Regions from separate parts of the Planococcus sp. APC 3900 genome, predicted to be linked through region 1. Evidence: riboswitches for the same ligand, from Rfam matches in the RefSeq annotation. Region 1 holds a riboswitch; the other holds the start of a gene.

Region 1 (7,820 bases):
AGCAATTGTCGGACCGGGAAGTGTGCTTTCCTTGCTGGCAAAAAAAGCAGTGTAATGCCCGGCGACACTTTTATCGACATTAAATCCAGCGTCTTCAAGCCGTTTAATCAATAACGAACTGGCGAAAATCTCTTGGTTGCCGATTTCCGGGTTTGCGTGGATCGCTTGGCTTGTTTCAATGTAAATCTCGCTCTTGGAATCGATGGACTGGGAAATGGATTGGGCTGCTTCCTTGATAAGTGTCATTGGAGCTCCTCCTAAGTTAGGTTTTGTTTTATTGGTAATCGACCAGTTCATCAACTGTCACGACAGTCGGAATCTGAGCGCCTTTTGTATGTTCGATGATGAAATCAGCTGTGTCTTCTTGCTGATACAATTCAACGATTTTCAAGTAAGCTTCATTATCGGCATCTTCCGCATTTGCGGCAATCAAGTTGATATAAGGGGTAGCTGTATCACTTTCACCGGCAATCGGATCTTCTGTCGGATTCAAGCCGGCATCAACTGCGACACCATTATTGATGACCGATCCTGCGACATCTGGCAAAGCACGAGGGGTATGGCCGGAAACCATCGGCATGATTTCAATGTTTTTTGGATTGTCGATGATATCTTCTGCTGTTCCGGTAAGGCCGGCATCTTCAGAAAGCGTGATCAATCCCGCTTCATCAAGCAGCAACAGGGCACGGCCCATATTGGTGGCTTCGTTCGGCATTGCGATTTGGGAGCCTTCAGGAATTTCGTCAATCGACTCATATTTATCGGAATACAGGCCCATCGGCGCAATTACCGTAGAACCGATCGGAACAATGTCGATATCGTGTTCTGTGACGAATTCATCAAAGTAAGAAATAGTTTGGAATGCATTCAAATCAAGTTCGCCTTCGGCAAGTGCCAGGTTCGGCGCGACATAATCAGAAAAGGTTTGAATCTCCAAATCGATTCCTTCTTTTTCTGCCTTATCAGCAATGTAATCCCAGATAGTAGTATCGGAACCGCTGATGCCAAGCGTCACTTTCGTGTTTCCTTCTGAACTGCTGTCGTCTCCGCAAGCTGCCAAGACCAAAGCTGAAACTGCCAATAATGCGGATGCTGTAATTTTTTTCATGAGTAATTCCTCCAGTTTTTTTCTAGGTTATTTTTATTTTTTAATTGCGTCTGACAGTTCGTGATAATACATTGCCGAGCGATTGGACGCCTTGTACGAGTACGACGAGAATTGCGACGGTGATGAACATCACAAGCGTATCGAATCGTTGGTAACCGTAAGTGATGGCCAAATCGCCAAGGCCTCCGCCCCCGATAGCGCCTGCCATTGCGGACGCTCCGATCAGGCCGACAATCGCAATGGTCAAGGCCAGAACCAGTGAACTCAAAGCCTCAGGAATGAGGAAGCGGAAAATGATCTGTATCGGCGTGGCTCCCATGGCTTGAGCTGCCTCGATGACCCCTTTATCAACTTCCAACAAGGAGTTTTCGATAAGTCTTGCAATATAAGGTCCTGCGTAAAAGACCAGTGGGACGATGGCGGCTGCAGTTCCGATGGACGTGCCGACGATCAGGCGAGTCAACGGAATGATGGCAACCATCAAGATGATGAATGGAACTGAGCGGAATATGTTGATGACGATATTCAATACTTTGGAAACCGGTTCATTTTCCAGCAGATGGCCTTTGCGGGTGACCACCAGCAGGATGCCAAGCGGGAAGCCGATCAATAGGGAAAAGCCGAATGCCGCGCCGGTCATGTAAATGGTTTCCCATAAAGCTTCTAAAATCTGATCGTAGTTAACGGACATAATCATTGACCTCCTCTATATCAATATTGCTTTTCCGGATAGAGGACAAAGCCAATTGGATTTCGCTAGGTTCGCCGGCAAATTCGACGATCAAGTTGCCGTATGGAACACCTTGCAACTCGGTGATGTTGCCGAACAGCACGTTCAAGTCAACTTTAAATTCACGCGAGACACGGGACATGAACGGTTGGCCGACGGAATTTCCTGTAAACTGCAGTCGATAGATCGCGTTATCGCTTTGGGCATTGCGGATTTGCGCAAGCAGGGTTTCCGGAAGTTCATCGTTCATGACAGAACGGACAAACCGTTGGGTGGTCGGCTGCTGCGGATTTGAGAAAATGTCGAAGACGCTGCCTTGTTCGATCACTTTTCCTGCTTCAAGCACAGCCACTTTATCGCAAATTTCCCGGATAACTCCCATCTCATGAGTAATGAGCAGGATGGTGATATTGTATTCTTTATTGATTTTGCGCAATAGGTCCAAAATCGACTTGGTCGTTTGGGGGTCGAGCGCTGATGTTGCCTCATCGCATAACAGAACGGAAGGGTTGGTTGCAAGCGCTCGGGCAATGCCGATGCGTTGCTTTTGTCCGCCTGACAGCTGGTCGGGATATTTTTGTGCCTGATCGGCCAGTCCGACAAAGTCCAGCAGTTGCTTCACTTGTTCATCAATTTCATTTTTCGATGTCTTAGCGAGCAGCAATGGCATCGCGACATTATGGTAAACCGTTTTTGAACTCAACAGATTGAAATGCTGGAAAATCATGCCGATGTCCTTACGGATGGTTCGGATTTCTTTGCTGGATAGAGTGGAAATGTCTTTCCCTTGGATTAAGACGCGTCCTGCAGAAGGACGTTCAAGCAGGTTCACGGTGCGGATCAATGAACTCTTTCCGGCTCCGCTAAAGCCGATGACTCCGTAAATCTCGCCGGTTTCGACGGTCAAATCAATCCCGTTCAAGGCATGGATTTCTTGTTTCCCGGATTGGTAGGTCTTGGCGACGCCTTCGAATTGAATCATGGTGATTGAACCTCCTCATGCTGTAATGGATCTTATTAAATCGACGGTGTCTCACATTCTTCTGAGAAAATGGAAAAGGAGCCCTCTTTTTTCTCATCCATAAGAAAAAAGAGGGCTCCTGTTGAAACCATCTAATTCTCATCTTCCAAATGCTTTAGAGCATCTGCAGGAGTTGGCACAGTTTTTGCTTTTAAACAAATCTGCTGCCGAAACGTCTTAGGGCCTGTCCCTCGGTTTCTCTTGATAAGAAAGTGATGTATGCTATTCGATTCGTGGTTCTTACTTTATGGTGAAATAACAAAAAAGTCAAGGGAATTATTGATATTTATTTCACAATCTTTGAAATGAAGAGAATAATGAGTTTGGAACCGCTTTCAGACTGGTTTTGTTGGTTTCTTTTTGAAAATGGAGGAAACTTTCTTCTCTTCTCCATTTTTTATTCGAATAATATTTTCGCTATGTTTCCATATGGCCATAGCAAATAAGGCACAAGCTGTCAGCAATGGCCATGGTCCGACGGCAGGACCGAAAGCGATAACAAAATAGACTGCGTAAAGGACCAGTACACCAATGACCAAATAATTGGTCGCAAGCGAAACACCGATGAGCAGTGCCAGGCCAACCAGCCCGAGCTTCCAGTCCAGTGCCAGCATGACACCGATCACCGAAGCCGTGCCTTTGCCGCCATTGAAGTTCATATAGAATGGGAAATTATGGCCGAATACGACACCGGCACCTATTATAAATAGAAAAGTCCAAATGATTTCGGGGGAAAAGGCACCCTTTTCCAGCAGAAAACGACAAGCTGCGACAGCGGCAAAGCCTTTAATAATATCGATCAAAGCAACCAGCAAACCGTATTTCCAACCCAGCACGATGGCGGCATTGGAAGCACCGGAATTTTTGACGCCTTCTTTTTTGACATTCACCCCAGATAAAAATTGTGCTGCGAGGGAACCGTGCAAACAACCGATTCCATAGCCTGCGATAAACAACAGCAGAACCCATCCAAGCATATTCATTCCTCCTTCTATACTAGAAGATAACGTTTGGGAAGAAACAAGGTTTCAAAATTTTTTGACTAATAGGGTTGACAAACCTTGTTAAAATTTTTATACTTCTCAACAAGACTAAAAACTAAATTTAATAACTCTTATCAAGAGTGGCGGAGGGATAGGCCCTGTGATGCCCGGCAACCAACAGACGACCATGTCTGGAAAGGTGCTAATTCCTACAGAACCGAACGATAGGTTCTGACAGATGAGAGGAGGTAACTCCGTAATTTACGGCCCTCTTCTTAGCGAAGGGGGCTTTTTGCTGTCCTCTTCGGTGATTTTCATGAATAAAAAAATTAGGGGGAATAGAAAATGACAAACTTAAAACCAGAAACTTTATTGCTGCATGGCGGACAACAGGCGGATCCAACAACAGGATCGAGAGGGGTGCCGATCTACAAAACCACTTCTTATGTGTTTAAAGATACGCAGCATGCACAAGACCTTTTCGGTCTGAAAGACACCGGCAATATCTATTCACGCATCATGAATCCGACAGTTGATGTATTTGAACAGCGCGTGGCGTTATTGGAAGGCGGGACTGCTGCAGTCGCATTATCTTCAGGAATGGCGGCAATTGCGTTCTCCATTTTAAATATTGCTGAAGCAGGAGACGAAATCGTAGCGGACAGCAACCTGTACGGCGGCACTTATAATTTATTCGCCAATACGTTGCCGCGTTACGGCATTAAAACCATATTTGTTGATGCAACCAATCCTGAAAACTTTAGAGCGGCAATCACCGATAAGACAAAAGCGGTATTCGGAGAAATTATCGGCAACCCGAGCCTGAACGTTTTTGATGTAGAGAAAGTAGCGGCAATCGCCCATGAAAACGGGCTTCCCTTATTGATTGACAATACATTTGCTTCACCATATGGCAGCAACCCGATCGAGTTCGGTGCTGATGTGGTCATTCATTCCGCTACAAAATGGATTGGTGGACACGGCACGACCATCGGCGGTGTTGCGGTGGATGCAGGAAAATTCAATTGGGACAATCCACGTTTCCCGAATTACACACAGCCGGATGAAAGCTATCACGGATTGCGTTATGGCATCGATGTACCGGATGCTGCATTTGCGACAAAACTGCGTGTCCAGCTGCTTCGTGACTTCGGTCCTTCATTGAGCCCGGAAAGTGCACATGCCTTGCTCCAAGGACTGGAGACTTTGCACCTGCGTATTCCGAAACACAGCAGCAATGCTCAAATTGTTGCAGACTACTTGAAGCAGCATCCGCAGATCGAATGGGTCAACTTCCTTGGATTTGAAGATCATCCATCACATCAATTGGCTAAAAAATACTTGAAAAATGACGGTTTCGGATCGATTGTCAATTTCGGCATCAAAGGCGGACGGCAGGCGGGCCGCAAAGTAATCGACAGTGTGGCTCTCTGGTCCCATGTTGCGAACGTAGGAGATGCCAAGTCGTTGATCATCCATCCGGCTTCAACTACACATCAGCAGTTAAATGATGAAGAGCTGAAATCGTCGGGTGTAACGGAAGAATTGATCCGCTTATCGGTCGGTTTGGAAAATCCGGAAGATTTAATCGCCGATTTGGAGCAGGCCATTCAGGCCGCAGTTTTGGAAAACGTTTAAGGAGGGATTTGAATGGCGACAGTATCCATTGGCTCATTAACCCTGGATTCAACGAAGACGATAAATCATGTAGAGCTGGCATACGAACGTCATGGAGATGAAAATGCTCCAACTGTGCTGGTCTGCCACGCATTGACGGGCGATCAATATGCAATAGGATCCGAAGAAAACCCGGGATGGTGGGCAGGGTTAATCGGACCAGGCAAGCCGGTGGATACAGATGTTTTTCAAGTGATCACTTTTAACGTGTTGGGAGGCAGCCACGGATCGACAGGCCCACTGACCATTAATCCGGAAACGGGCCAACCATATCGTGCAGACTTTCCGACTCTGACGATACGTGATATGGTTCGCGCAGAATACTATGCATTGCAGAAATTGGGGATCAACCATCTTGCAGGAGTTTTGGGAGGTTCGCTTGGAGGCATGAAGGCCCTGGAATGGGGGAAACTGTACCCGGAATTTGTGGATGCAATTCTCCCCCTGGCCGTTACTCCCTACTACAGCGATTACGGTTTGGCTTTCAATCATATCGGTATTCAAGCCATAGAAAGCGACAGAGATTTTAATGGCGGAAATTATGAAAGCTCAGCTGACCTGAAAGGATTTCAAGTAGCCCGTATGGCTGGTATGGTCACATATCGCAGCGGGAATATGTTCAATCAGCGCTTTGGACGCAGCAAAGCCGGAGAAGAATTCAATGTGCAGTCTTATTTGAATTACCAAGGGAAGAAGTTGGCGGGGCGGTTTGATGCCAATAGCTACCTGTTGCTGCTGAAAGCAATGAACACACACGATATCGGAGAAACCATTCTTGATGTTCCGGTTTATGCTCTATCATTTACGCATGACTTGCTGTATCCGAGTGAATTGCTGGTTCCTTGGCTTGAAGAGCAAAAGGATGTGAGTTGGGAAATCATTGAAACCGAATTTGGCCACGATGGTTTTCTTGTGGAATTTGAAAAATGGGGCGGCTTTATCGAAGAAAAATTAAAAAGCTTATTAGTGCCAGAGCTTACCCGCTAAGCGGGATTCGATGAAAAAGCACCTGAGGCGGGAATCCGATCCCACTTCAGGTGCTTTTTTAGTTAATCCTCGTCCTTGATATCCACATCGTCTGGTATCGGAGTGGCTCGCCATTCCTCCAGCGCTTGCTTGGCCTGTTCCAGCTGTTGGAAATGTGTTCCGAACTGAGAGGTGTTGATCATGTACTGCTCCCCATCATGGACTGCGCGAATACGGCCTTCCAATACATAGCGATTGACTTGTTCTTCAGGCATGGATAAAAATGCGGCAGTTTCCTGGACTGTCATATACATGGGATCTCCTCCTCTTTTCTTTTATTATAATAGAAGAAGACAGCTATCTCAAACCATTGACGCCATGGTATGTTAGAAGAAGAAGTTCAAGAACAGGGGTGTTGATGTTGAATTATATGGCGTATTTATTGGTTTTGCTGGCTGCAATTTTATGGGGAACCACAGGTACAGCCCAGTCTTTTTTTCAAGGGGCAGTCCATCCGCTATCAATCGGCGCTTTTCGTTTAGCAATTGGCGGTTTTTCTTTACTGTTGTTCGTAATTGTAGCCAGGAAACTATCGGTCCGGACGATTCCATGGCCTGCCACTATTCTTGCAGCCATCAGTATGGCGCTATTTCAACCTTTATTTTTTTCTTCCGTCCAGATGACTGGAATTGCTATCGGCACCGTTGTCACGATCGGAAGCGCACCTGTACTAACAGGATTGATCGAGTGGATAGCCTTAAAACAAAAACCTGACCGAATCTGGGGAAGTGCGACGCTTCTGGCATTAACCGGCTGCGTGCTATTATTTTCCAATAAAGGCCAGCAACTGGTGGATCCAGTGGGCATCGCTATGGCTTTGGGCGCTGGATTTTCCTTTGCAGTTTATGCGCTGGTAAGCAAATCTGTACTCAAGGCGATGGAGACTGTTTCTGCAGTCGCTGTGATTTTTTCATTGAGTGCTTGCTGCCTGCTGCCATTTTTATTGCTGTTTGATGTAAGCTACATCACCGTACCGCTCAATTTTTCTCTGATCATCTATTTAGGGATTGGAGCAACCAGTCTATCCTATCTGCTTTTTTCTTTTGGATTAAAGCAGATTCCCTCTTCTTCTGCAGTCACTTTGTCATTGGCTGAGCCACTGACAGCCGCTGTTTTAGGGGTAGTGGTTGTCGGAGAAGTGCTAAGTGGACTGTCGTGGCTCGGAGTCATGCTGCTTTTAGGCGGCATTTTGATATTGACGATCGGCAAGCGAAGAGAGGTTCCTGCTTCTTAAAAACCTTTCTTTGTGTTTTAAAAACCGTCCTTACGTGGACG
Region 2 (7,820 bases), 510 kb from region 1:
CGCTAAGCCATATGCAGCCGTGATGCCGATGGCCGGAGCTCCGCGCACCTTCAAGAAGAAAATCGCGTTATATACATCTTCTACCGTTTCAAGCGTTAAATAGTCAATCTCATGCGGCAGTTTCTGCTGATCCAGGATGGTCAGCTGCTCTCCGTCCCATTTGATGGATAACGGAATGCTCATATGCGTGCCTCCTTCAGAATTTCCACCAAGTCTTTGATCGAAGCAGTTTGTTCACGCTTCAGGATTAATTCCCGCCCACTCTGCAATGCCTGCTTCTTGAAGGAAATTCTCTTATCGTTGTCTTCGATGCTGTCCAGGTCTTTGACATGCGCCAGGCCAATCGTCCGGCGGATCAATTCGCAGCCGGCGAAACCGACGGCATCGGCCAGTACTTTGCCGAGGACATATTCAAGATATCCTTCGGTCTCCTTGAACGATTCAACGCTCTGCGTTTGCCACAGTTCCGTGAATGAAGAAGCGAATACTTCCCATGTTTTTTCAATGTGAGCTACGATTTCCTGGCGCTCCTCGCCTTCCCGTGTAATCGTTTGGAAAATCAGGTTGGCCAGAAACAATCCGACATCAAAGCCGATCGGGCCGTAAAAGCCGAACTCCGGGTCAATGACTTTCGTTTCGGCCGGCCCCGCAAAAATACTGCCGGTATGAAGGTCTCCGTGAAGCAGCGCTTCCGCTTCAGTCAAGAAACTCTTCTTCAATTTCGCCACTTCCAGCTGCAGTTTGCGGTCGTTCCAAATCGCTTCTGCTGCTGCCTGCAGCTGTGGTTCGTAATCATTGGTGTCAACATCAAAAAATGGATCGGTAAAAATCAGGTCTTCTGTGATTTTGCATAGTTCCGGATTGGAAAACTCAGCAGCCAAGCGTTTTTTCTCAAAAGGATGCAGCCCATAATCAGAAGTGTGGAACAAAGTCTGTGCCAGGTATTCGCCGATATCCTGTGACAGCCTTGGAAATTGCCGGCCGTTGATCAAGCCTTCCCGCGCAATTTCGAGATGCGATAAATCTTCCATCACCGTTATAGCCAATGCTTCGTCCGTTGCATGGACGGCCGGCACCAAAGACGGCACAAACTCGCCGTGCTTCTTCAGAACATTGGCTTCGATCGTCGCACGCTTCAATGTCAGCGGCCAACTTTCGCCGATGACTTTGGCATATGGCAAAGCCTGCTTGATGATCAGCCTCTTGCCTGTGGCTGCCTCTTCAATTTGAAAAACATAATTTAAATTGCCGTCGCCGATTTCCCGGCACGTCAATTGAGCTTTATGATCAAATGCTTGAATAGTTTTCGCCAATTCGATGGCAGCTTCTTCGGTTAATGATTTATAGGTGGTTGGAGCCGTAAGTGTCATGGTCAATCTCCCTTTCTCTGCAATATAAAAAGCCTCTTTCCAAAAGAAAGAGGCCAGAATAAGAGATCCCATGCCTCTTATCTTTCAGAAAATAAATTTCTGATGGAATTAGCACCGTGCCTTACAGGATATTCATCCTGGCGCCAAAGCGCCCCGTCTCACAACGGTATTACGGTCGGTTGCTGGGCGTCATCGGGCCAAAATCCCTCTGCCAGCTCTTGATAAGAGTACTGCTTGTCGTGCTATTAAGTTCTGAAATGAATCCTATCACGATTCAGAATTGACTGTCAATCACATTTTTTAAATAAAAACAATTTTGCAACAATGCTGTTGACAGATTTCGGTGCGCATGAAATAATCAGAATTACTTTACTCTATTAAAGCAGTTCTATCATTTCGAACGATCATTTCTTTTTACGCTGAGATTCTATAAGTAGGACCAGCCCAAAAAACTTACCCAATTTCATATCTTTCTTATTCAGAGCAGGTGGAGGGACAAGCCCTACGATACCCGGCAACCGGTCCAATAGTGGACACGGTGCTAATTCTTGCAGCCAGAACCGATGGCTGAGAAATAAGAAGTTGTTAAAGCCCTTAACCTCTTCTTATTTGAAGAGGTTTTTTATTTTTTAAAATTGCATGGGAGTGTTGAATACATGAGCATCTTGACTGCTACTTATCAATTATACGGAAAGCCTGGTTCTTTTGAGAAAAAGGCGGAAGGCATCGCTTTGGGTCTGACGATCGGCTCCTGGACCGATTTGCCGCTCCTCGAACAGGAGCAGCTGAAACACCATAAAGGAAACGTCGTTTCCGTTAAGGAATTTGAAGAAATCAACCATCCATTGAAACCCGAACTGGTCAAAGCGGAAGTTGCTGTCGCTTATCCGTCCGCCAATTTCTCTGCTGACCTTCCGGCCATCTTGACCACGGTTTTCGGAAAATTGTCATTGGACGGAGAAGTGAAGTTAGTGGATTTGGATTTCAGCCACGACTTGCTCAGCCATTTTCCCGGCCCACGCTTCGGCATTGAAGAAATCCGCAACACACTTGGCGTAGCCGGACGACCGCTTCTGATGAGCATATTCAAAGGCGTCATCGGCCGCGATCTGGATTTTCTGTCTGCTCAATTGCGTGAACAGGCATTGGGTGGTGTGGACTTGGTCAAAGACGATGAAATTTTATTCGACAATCCACTGACTCCATTTGAAAAACGAATCACCACTGGCAAAGACGTACTGACAAGCGTTTATGAAGAAACAGGCCATCGTACACTTTATGCGGTGAACTTGTCAGGGCGAACTTCCGAACTGAGAGGAAAAGCACGAAAAGCACGTGAACTTGGAGCGGATGCTTTACTGTTCAATGTTCATGCGTATGGGCTCGATGTACTGCAGGAACTGGCTGAAGATGATGAAATTGCTTTGCCGCTCATGGCACATCCGGCTTTCAGCGGCGCTTTCACTTCTTCCGCTTTCTATGGTCTCGCTACACCGCTCGCACTCGGGAAATTGATCCGCTATGCAGGAGCTGACTTCTCCCTGTTTCCTTCTCCTTACGGCAGTGTTGCGTTGGAGAAAACAGCGGCCCTTGCGCTCGGCAAAGAACTGACGATAGACAGCCCTCTGAAGCGCAGCTTCCCCGTTCCATCTGCAGGCATCCACCCTGGTCTTGTGCCATTGCTGATGGCTGATTATGGAATCGACAGTGTCATCAATGCCGGCGGCGGTGTCCATGGACATCCCGCTGGTGCAGCTGGCGGCGGACAGGCTTTCAGGCAGGCCATCGATGCGGTCCTGCAGGGGGAAACTCTGCAGGCGGCAGGCAAACAACATCAAGAACTACAAACAGCACTTGAGCTATGGGGGTGAACAACTTGAGTAAACCGATTATTTTTTGCGATTTTGACGGCACCGTTACAGCCAATGACAACATCATTGCCATTATGAAGAAATTTAATCCGCCGGGCTGGGAAACCGTCAAAGACCAGATTCTTGACCAATCCATTTCGATACGTGAGGGTGTTGCGAAAATGTTCTCCCTCCTTCCGGTCGAGGCAAAAGACGACATCATTTCATATGTGCTGGAGCAGGCGGAAATACGCGAAGGCTTCAGCGATTTTGTCGCTTATACAAAGCAACAGCAACTTCCTTTGTACATCGTCAGCGGCGGCATCGATTTCTTTGTTTACCCGCTGCTTGAACCATTTGGACCTTTTGACGGCATTTATTGCAACAGCGCCGATTTTTCAGGAGACACCATCAAACTGGTATTTCCACATGGCTGTGACGAAACCTGTACCAGCCAAGGCTGTGGCTGCTGCAAACCATCCGTCATTCGGGATCTTCTAGGCAGCAGCGCCAAAAGTATCGTCATCGGCGATTCCATCAGTGACTGGGAAGCCGCCAAACAAGCTGATTTTGTCATTGCCCGGGATCTGCTGGCTGAAAAATGCCAGGAAGCGGACATCGATTATAAACCGTTTGAAACTTTCCATGAAGTCATCGCCATTGTGGATGACTATACAGGGGTGAAGTCATGACGGCATTGCACGATAAATGGCTGGAACTGGCCGATGTCAAAGATGAACTGGCTATTCGTGACTGGTTTATGGGAACCAGCGGAAATCTCGCCATCAAAGTGGCGGACGAGCCACTTGAATTTCTGGTTACCGCCAGCGGCAAAGACAAGAAAAAACGCACTGACGAAGACTTCCTTCTTGTGGATGCCGATGGACAGCCGGCTGCCGGGACTCTATTGAAGCCTTCTGCAGAAACTTTGTTGCACTGTGCGATATATGGAAAGACAGGGGCCGGCTGCAGCCTCCACGTCCACACGGTAGCCAATAACGTCATTTCCGAATTATACGGAGATGCCGGAAAAATCGATTTCCAGGGACAGGAATTGATCAAGGCCTTTGGATTATGGGAAGAAGATGCTGTATTGACCATTCCGATCATTCCAAATCACGCCGATATCCCGACGCTTGCCGCAGCCTTTGAACCTTATATCACTGCCGATAAAGGAGCGGTGCTGATCCGCAACCACGGCATCACCGTTTGGGGAAAAGACGGCTTTGAAGCAAAGAAGCTGCTTGAAGCCAGCGAATTTTTATTTCAATACCAATTAGCGTTACAACTACAGTTAAAATAAGAGAGGAAGATTTAAATGGCGATCATTAAAATTCAAGGAACAAACGAAACAATCGAGGCACAAAACGAAGTAGCGGCATTTCTGGAGCAGCAGGAAGTCGTTTATGAGCATTGGGACAACACTAAATTGCCGGAGAACCTGCGCGAAAAATTTGATTTGAGCGATGCTGACAAAGACGAAATCCTTCAGGCATTCAAAACAGAAATCGATGACATCTCCGAGCGCCGCGGCTACCAGGCAGCGGATATCATTTCCCTGTCTGACTCTAATCCGAAATTGGATGAGCTCCTGAAAAACTTCCAGCGCAAGCATATTCACACAGATGACGAAGTCCGTTACATCGTCAGCGGACACGGCGTCTTCATCATCCAAGGAAAAGACGAACGTTTTTTTGAAGTTCACTTGACGCCAGGCGACTTAATCTCGGTTCCTGAAAACATCACCCATTACTTTACACTTGCTGACGACCGCAAAGTCGTAGCTATCCGTATTTTTGTAACGACTGAAGGATGGGTACCGGTTTACCAGGAAGAAGGCAGTGTACAAAGCTAATAATTTTTCAAAAAGACTCGAGTAATCGAGTCTTTTTTATTTTGAAAAACAGGTAATTTTTTTCTATTTTTAATGTCTTTTAAGCTATAATGTCTTTTGAGTTATATTTTGTAAATAGAAATGAGTGATATGAATGAAGAAAACGCTTCTATCTATAACAGCAATTATTATTCTGCTTTTGCTGCCCGTTCTTGTCTGGTTCTTTAAAGAAGAAAAAATAGTAAACATAGCCATACTCGATAAAACAGTACCGACTGAAAGCTACCGGGAACATAAAGGACTGACCTGGCTGTTGAATCACCATCGCTATGTAACAGAATCCCAGGAGCCCTATCAGGCAGAGTCCGATTATTACGGCTTTGTTCCGGATGAACAAGCGGAAAGCTATACAACCCGTGAGTTGCCTCAAGATCTATCTGGAACGGACTTGATTTATTTAGCGGATTCTTATGGAGTCTATGAAGAAGATCTTCCTTGGCAGTCTGCAGAGAAAAAGCCGGGCACTTCATCCATGCTTTCCGGTGGGCTTGAAATGGCTGAATGGCAAACCATCAAAAAGCAGGTGCAGTCCCAAGGCACGGACTTGGTTGTAGAATTCAATACCTTCGCCTCCCCAACTACGGAAGAAGTCACCCAGGACATGAACGAATTCCTAGGATTGGAATGGAGCGGCTGGAGTGGACGCCATTTCGCAGACCTCCATTCTACTGACGGCGAAGTACCTCAATGGATTATTGAGAACTATGAAAGAAATGATGGAGAATGGAATTTTGAAGGGGCCGGATTTGTCTTGGTCAATGATGCTGAAGGTGAAATCGTGGTCCTTTCTGAAGATGCCGGAGAAGTCGGTACTGACGGGCTTCGCCTTGCCTTCACTGAACAAGGTACAGCTCAATTCGAGTTGAAGAAAAGCCCTTCTTTTGATTATTGGTTTGATATCAACCAAGCGCAGTCAGGCACCGAGGTCTTAGCAGACTACCAATGGAACCTGGAAACTAAAGGCAGCGACAAATTGAAAGCAGCAGATATTCCGTTGGATTTTCCAGCTGTCTTTCATCAATCGAAACACGGAGCGGATCTTTATTACTTTGCAGGGGATTTTGTCGATATGGATGACACGCCAAACTTCTACCGCTATTCAGGATTCTCGAAGCTGCGTTCATTCCTTTCCATGGAATCGCTTGATGGCGAAAAGAGTTTTTATTGGCAGACTTACGTACCTATGATGGAAACGATTTTGGCGAATGCAGAACAGAAGAAAAAACAAGTTGAAACAGTTAAAGCTACTGCCGCCACGAAAGAGGGGATCGCATATCCTTCCCGCATTAATGGGCAAGCGTTTGAAGTTTATGAGGATGGCGAGTGGCAGCCCTTCACTATTAAAGGCGTCAATATGGGAATGGCCAAACCCGGAACGTTTCCAGGAGAAGCGGCCATCACCCGCGAAGAATACGACCGGTGGTTCAAGGCAATCGGCGAGATGAATGCCAATGCAATCCGTGTCTATACGCTCCATCCGCCGGCTTTCTACGAAGCATTCGCTGCTTACAATGCCAGCGCTGACGAGCCGCTTTACTTGTATCACGGGGTTTGGATTGACGAAGAGCCGCTGGTGGAGACATTGGACGCTTTTACTCCTGAAATCACAGAACGGTTTCAAACTGAAGTCGAGAAAATTGTCGATGTGATCCACGGCGATGCTGTAGTTGAACAGGAACCGGGCCACGCTTACGGAACTTATAAGTCTGATATTTCTCCCTATGTCATCGGTTGGATGATTGGCATTGAATGGTTTCCTTTAACAGTCGATCAAATGGAGCAGGATTATCCGGACTTGGGTGATTTTGAAGGCACCTATGTCTATACAGAAGAGGCAAATCCAATGGAGCATTGGCTGGCACAGCAATTGGACTTTTTGGCCGCCTACGAGTTGGACGAATACCAAAGCATGCGCCCTCTCAGCTTCACCAACTGGGTAACGACAGACAACATCGATCAGCCTGCAGAACCGAGTGAACAGGAAGACATGGCCACCGTCGATCCGAATCACATCAAGACCAAAGGCATCACAGATACGGTCGGCATGTTCGCCTCCTACCATGTCTATCCGTACTATCCCGATTTTCTGAATCTGGAGGAACGCTATACTGAATTTGTTGATCACCGCGGCGAATTCAATAACTATGCCGGTTACTTGAAGGACTTGAATGATTCGCACGACATGCCGATCGTCATCGCCGAATTCGGGGTTCCGGCCTCCCGCGGCATGACTCACGAAAATCCATTCGGCTGGAATCAAGGATTCATTTCTGAACGGCAGCAAGGGGAAATCGTCACCCATATGTATGAAGACATTCTTGAAGAAGGCATGCTGGGCGGTATGGTCTTCACCTGGCAGGATGAGTGGTTTAAACGTACTTGGAATACGATGGATTATGACAATCCGGACGAGCGTCCATTTTGGTCCAACGCCCAAACCAACGAGCAGCAATTTGGCTTGCTGAGTTTTGATCGCCACAAAGTCAAAGTGGATGGTGAAGATGATTGGACAGAGGACGAAACCCTTTATGAAAAAGAGGATGGAGCACTCAGAACCTTAACCATGGATTCGGACGAACGTTATGTCTACATCAAAGCCCAATTCGACCCAGCCAATAAAAACTGGTGGGACAACCAGGATTTCAACCTTTACTTCAGCATCCGTGAAGGCCAAGGCATCGCGGTCGATGCCTTGGAGAAAACAGA

The links. Region 1 has a riboswitch for S-adenosylmethionine ahead of QMA04_RS03295 (methionine ABC transporter ATP-binding protein). Riboswitches for the same ligand answer to the same signal wherever they lie in the genome.
Region 2: it holds a riboswitch for S-adenosylmethionine, as region 1 does, so the genes downstream of both, mtnK (S-methyl-5-thioribose kinase) here and QMA04_RS03295 (methionine ABC transporter ATP-binding protein) in region 1, are expected to answer to the same signal.

Annotation. Positions count from the first base shown of each region.
Region 1 covers NZ_JASDCT010000001.1:653,143-660,962, forward strand. Annotated here, with positions in the region: gene QMA04_RS03280 (M20 family metallopeptidase) at 1-246, opposite strand, end outside; gene QMA04_RS03285 (MetQ/NlpA family ABC transporter substrate-binding protein) at 275-1,108, opposite strand; gene QMA04_RS03290 (methionine ABC transporter permease) at 1,149-1,799, opposite strand; gene QMA04_RS03295 (methionine ABC transporter ATP-binding protein) at 1,789-2,820, opposite strand; SAM riboswitch class I at 2,956-3,070, opposite strand; gene QMA04_RS03300 (glycerol-3-phosphate acyltransferase) at 3,195-3,836, opposite strand; SAM riboswitch class I at 3,971-4,087, shown strand; gene QMA04_RS03305 (O-acetylhomoserine aminocarboxypropyltransferase/cysteine synthase family protein) at 4,188-5,480, shown strand; gene metX (homoserine O-acetyltransferase MetX) at 5,493-6,506, shown strand; gene QMA04_RS03315 (helix-turn-helix domain-containing protein) at 6,569-6,799, opposite strand; gene QMA04_RS03320 (DMT family transporter) at 6,904-7,779, shown strand.
Region 2 covers NZ_JASDCT010000001.1:138,211-146,030, reverse strand. Annotated here, with positions in the region: gene mtnA (S-methyl-5-thioribose-1-phosphate isomerase) at 1-183, opposite strand, end outside; gene mtnK (S-methyl-5-thioribose kinase) at 180-1,370, opposite strand; SAM riboswitch class I at 1,445-1,598, opposite strand; SAM riboswitch class I at 1,842-1,951, shown strand; gene mtnW (2,3-diketo-5-methylthiopentyl-1-phosphate enolase) at 2,027-3,241, shown strand; gene QMA04_RS00635 (2-hydroxy-3-keto-5-methylthiopentenyl-1-phosphate phosphatase) at 3,247-3,912, shown strand; gene QMA04_RS00630 (methylthioribulose 1-phosphate dehydratase) at 3,909-4,523, shown strand; gene QMA04_RS00625 (1,2-dihydroxy-3-keto-5-methylthiopentene dioxygenase) at 4,539-5,075, shown strand; gene QMA04_RS00620 (hypothetical protein) at 5,209-7,820, shown strand, end outside.